DNA from 2 places in the Sporosarcina koreensis genome. Region 2 is predicted to be linked to the other one. Evidence: predicted binding sites of a transcription regulator. Region 2 holds the regulator's gene; the other holds the start of a gene.
What was found. Region 2 encodes LexA, which represses DNA repair genes until DNA is damaged. Its sites were predicted from a motif close to CGAACATATGTTCG; they were not measured.
Positions count from the first base shown of each region.

Region 1: ACFPTP_RS12935 (YhjD family protein) is a predicted target of LexA. The motif match lies at 1,211-1,224, and genes of this name have one in related genera.

Region 1 covers NZ_JBHSNP010000027.1:39,598-42,072, reverse strand. Annotated here, with positions in the region: gene ACFPTP_RS12945 (response regulator) at 1-450, shown strand, start outside; gene ACFPTP_RS12940 (nuclear transport factor 2 family protein) at 512-1,084, shown strand; gene ACFPTP_RS12935 (YhjD family protein) at 1,246-1,620, shown strand; gene ACFPTP_RS12930 (competence protein ComK) at 1,586-2,119, opposite strand; gene ACFPTP_RS12925 (M20 family metallopeptidase) at 2,281-2,475, opposite strand, start outside.
Region 2 covers NZ_JBHSNP010000011.1:270,577-273,051, forward strand. Annotated here, with positions in the region: gene ACFPTP_RS07905 (methionine gamma-lyase family protein) at 1-783, shown strand, start outside; gene lexA (transcriptional repressor LexA) at 862-1,482, opposite strand; gene yneA (cell division suppressor protein YneA) at 1,685-2,002, shown strand; gene ACFPTP_RS07920 (YneB family resolvase-like protein) at 2,002-2,475, shown strand, end outside.

The DNA.
Region 1 (2,475 bases), on a different contig from region 2:
TCGAAAGTGATCATGCTCTCCATCCATGATGATGAATCATATGTGTCACACGCTTTGAAATCAGGCGCGCTCGGTTATATGCTGAAAGAAATGGACGCGGACGCGATTGTACAAGCAATCAAAGTTGTTGCGGCAGGCGGATCTTATTTGCATCCGAAAGTGACGCATAATCTTGTATCCGAATTCCGCCGTCTGAGCGAGCGCGAACATAAAGGATCTTTCCAACAAAATGATATCCGCCGCCCGCTTCATCTATTGACGAAGCGCGAATGCGAAGTTCTGCAGCTGTTGACAGATGGGCAAAGCAACCGGACAATCGGGGAAACGCTTTTCATTTCCGAAAAGACGGTGAAAAACCATGTTTCGAGCATATTGCAGAAAATGGGTGTCAACGACCGTACACAAGCGGTTGTCACAGCAATCAAAAACGGCTGGGTTGAAGTGAAGTGATGTTATACTAAAAGGGGCCTCCTATTTGGAAGGTCCCTTTTACCGTACAGGAGGAAAAATAATGAAAAAAATGCTTGTTTTCTCAATGCTCATCCTCGTGCTCATCCTTGGCGCGTGTTCGAAAAAGGAAGATGCATCGAACCACGGTTCGGTGAATGATGGGGAGGCTCCGAGCGAATTCGGTTCGATCGATCACGGCGTGGATGAAAATAAAGTAGGCTTCAACTTGACAGGCGGCACAATCGAGGAGGCTGCAAACGTGCCGGCGGAAGAGAAAGACCTGATCATCCGATCATTCGACACGTATATCCATGCATTCAACAACCAGGACCTCGATGAATATATGAGCACGCTTTCCGAGAAGCCCAAAAGCTTCAATTTGGATGAAGAACGCGAGTATATCGAAAGCGTATTTGACGAATATGAATTGTCCCGTGAGGCCAAGGATATTACAATCGTGAAATTTGACGAAGAGACGGGCGAATCCCAAGTATTTGCCAACTTGGTGACGAAGATGAAACAGAAGTCCACCGGCTTGGAGACGAAACGAGATGGCAGGCAAGTGACTGTCTTTTCAAAAGAGGGCGGAGATTGGAAAGTGAACTCCGTTTATTATATGGAAGACCAGAAATAACGTTTATTTACAATAAAATCTCCACAGACTGAAACTGCCCGGTAAATTATCGGGCAGTTTTTTCATGCTTAAACAAAAATTACCTTCCCCGCTATATTGCTTTCAAGAAATGAAACAGGTATAATGGGAACAAATGTTCCTTTTGAAGGGAGGAAACCGTAATGCCTTTAATTCCGGCGAAGGCATTGCCTCATTTCGAAAACATGATCTACTTGCCGATGGTCCTCACTGTACTGCAGCGGGACCGCGAGTTATTTGAAAAAGGCCCGTTCAAGTTAAAGGGGCCTTACTTGAAAATTGTCGATAATACGGTGAAGCAAGTCCAAAGCGAACTGCAGGAAACGTCATTCTATTTGCGACGCAATAATATGAAAGTAATCCGGAAAACGAGGGATAGTATGTTCACGGAATACATTTTCATCAATGGCGGCTATGAAGATCACCGCCGCTATTTGAATGTCCGGCTCCGCAACCGGACGGAAGAATTATTGGAACTGTATTTTACAAAGTCGGGTAATCAGTTGACGGGCCATTAGGCGGGAACCGTAAAGAAGAATGGAAGCTCTTCTGCCTTTTCAGGAAATTTCGCTCGAGCAATTTTCCCAAAGCGTATTGCCGGTTCATCGTCGTTTCCGAAATATCCAAGTGATACTTTTCTCCATTTTCCAACACGACGAAAGTCCCTAGTCCATCCTCATCGTAAAAATCGATTGCATGGACGGAAATCCATACATTTTGATCCGATAAAGGTGACAACGTCGGAAGGAAGATGAATGGAATGCCGAAAGCATTTGCCAACAGAAAAGGCGCCTTCTGCTTATTTTCCCCGAATAACCGCTTGGATGTACTCATGGCGGTCGCATAACTGGAACCGTAGTAAGTACATGATGCTGTTATAATATGTATCGGCTTTTTGGGAACAGTCACAATCCTGTCCCTTTCAACAACCCTCGTGAAAATTTTATTGCCTTCTTTCTTCGGTTGTAACATAAGGGTATCAAGCGATAGATAATACCTTGGTTCGAATTCAGTCAAATCAATCTCTCCCTATCCTATTTTTTCCACCTCATCCCTCACTAGTATTATAGGATAATAAATTAGAAAAACAAGTATTTTAAATGAATAATTAGAACTATCCGATAAAAAGTACAATACTACTAAAAAATCCCCCGTCAGTAAACGGGGGATGAAGATATTTATTCAGCTTGATAACCCAACGCCGCAGCGCCTAATGTTTTCGCGGCAAGCAGCATTGCCTGTTCCTCGAAATCGAATTTCGGGTGGTGATGAGGATATGTTTCAGCTGGCTGGGCACCTGTGAAGAAGAATGTACCAGGCACCTTTTCCAAATAATAAGCGAAGTCTTCTCCGCCCATTTGCGGCTTGCTTTC
Region 2 (2,475 bases):
AATATCCATAGAAAGACGAAAGTGGTCGGCATCCAGCGTTCGAAAGGGTATTCGGACCGCCCATCTTTTCTTGTGGAAGAAATCGGTGAAATGGTCCGATACATCAAATCGATCAATCCAAACATCATCGTATTTGTCGATAATTGCTATGGCGAATTCGTTGAAAGGAAAGAACCGATCGAAGTAGGTGCGGATCTCATGGCGGGATCACTCATAAAAAACCCTGGCGGTGGACTTGCAAGGACGGGTGGATATATAGCAGGACGTGCTGATCTTGTGAAAAAATGTGCATACCGTATGACGTCGCCTGGAATCGGTGCAGAAGCAGGGGCCTCTCTAGATACGTTGCTGGAAATGTACCAAGGCTTTTTCATTGCGCCACATGTCGTCAGTCAATCCGTAAAAGGCGCCCTCTTTACAGCGGGATTCCTTGAAAGTTTCGGATTCGATACAACACCACATTATTCGGCCCCGCGGACTGATTTAATACAATCCGTGAATTTTGGCAATGCCGACCAAATGATCGCTTTCTGCCGGACGATTCAGGAGAATTCACCGATAAATGCGCATTATGCACCAGAACCATCGTATATGCCCGGCTATGCAGATGATGTCATCATGGCAGCAGGTACGTTCATTCAAGGATCCAGCATCGAGCTTACGGCTGACGGACCGATACGTCCGCCATATACGGCGTATGTACAAGGTGGATTGACGTATGAACATGTGAAGGCTGCAGTCATGTCTTCCACGGATAAGCTGTTAAAAGAGAAAATGATATAAGATTGAAATGAAAAGAGGATGATCCATGTCGATACAAATCGACAAGGTCATCCTCTATTTTTAATTAATGATTTTTGTTTAATGAATCTGACGATAAACGCCGACAACTTTCCCAAGGATGGAAACGTTATTGACGATAATAGGCTCCATCGATTCATTTTCCGGCTGCAAGCGGAAATAATCCTTTTCTTTGAAGAAGCGCTTCACTGTCGCCTCGTCCTCTTCCGTCATAGCGACGACAATTTCTCCGTTATGGGCAGTGTGCGTCTGCTTGACGACGACATAATCTCCATTTAAAATACCTGCCTCTATCATACTATCACCGACAATTTCTAGCATGAACAGCTTATCGTCGGACGTGCCGTATGTATCCGGCAACGGGAAGTATTCCTCAATGTTTTCAATTGCGGTGATCGGCAAGCCTGCTGTAACCTTCCCGACAAGCGGAACATGGACGACACCTGCTTTCAGTGCTGTCAGACCTTCCGGATCCAGCACTTCGATCGCTCTTGGCTTTGTTGGGTCCCTGCGGATGTACCCTTTGCTTTCCAACCTGGCTAGGTGGCCATGCACGGTTGAGCTTGATGCCAGTCCGACAGCTTCCCCGATTTCACGCACGGAAGGCGGATAACCTTTGAGTTTCACTTCATCTTTAATGAATGATAGGATATCCTGCTGTCTCTTTGAGATTTTCTTCATTTTTCCACCCCTCCAATTAATAGAATCATAATTTAGCAATTGTGCGAACAAAGGTCCGTAACCTCAATTGTTTCTTAAAAAGAGTATAACAGGTGTTCGGCCAATTGGCAAACAAAGGTTCGAAAGTTTTGTTGACTTCTTAAAAAACGTGTCCTATAATGGGAACAAGTATTCCGAACAAACATTCTTGGAGGGGTTTTTTATGACTTTCATTCAAAAATATGGCTTTATCCTTTTGATTGTATTCCTTTGCACAGCCTTTACGTTGGCAGCTGTCATGAAGGAAGCCAAGACGGCTTCAACTTCATTCGTTGAATTAACGATTGCCGAGGGGGACACACTTTGGGGATTGGCACAGGACTATTCTGGAAAGGATCAGCCGACGAAATGGATTGCAAAAGTAATGGAGCTGAATGACATGCAGTCTACGACGATTAGAACAGGAGAAACATTGAAATTGCCGGAAATTGAATCAGTCATGCCTGACCCGATGATGACTGAATTGGCAGGGGAAGATTGATGAAAGGGAAAATGAAGACATGCGTCCTCTATTGCCGTGTCAGCACTGAAAAGGATTCCCAGGAAGCCTCTTTATCAAGGCAGGAAGAGGAACTGAAAAGGCTTGCCGATGAACTTGGACTGAAGCCTGTACATATATTCAAAGAAAAGCATAGCGGCTACGACATGGATCGCGAAGAATTGCTCAATTTATTGGACTGCATCCGTGATGAAAAGATTGATGCGGTACTTGTACAAGATGAAACAAGACTTGGGAGAGGAAATGCCAGGGTGGCCATCCTGCATCTGCTCGCCAAGACAAATACCGCTGTCATTACGAACCACGACAACGGCGCGCTGAAATTGAATGAGATGGATACGATGCTGCTGGAAATATTGGCGATCGTCGAAGAATATCAACGCAAATTACACAACGCCAAAATCCGCAGAGGCATGAAACGGGCAGTCCGTGACGGTTATAGGCCAGAGCGAAAC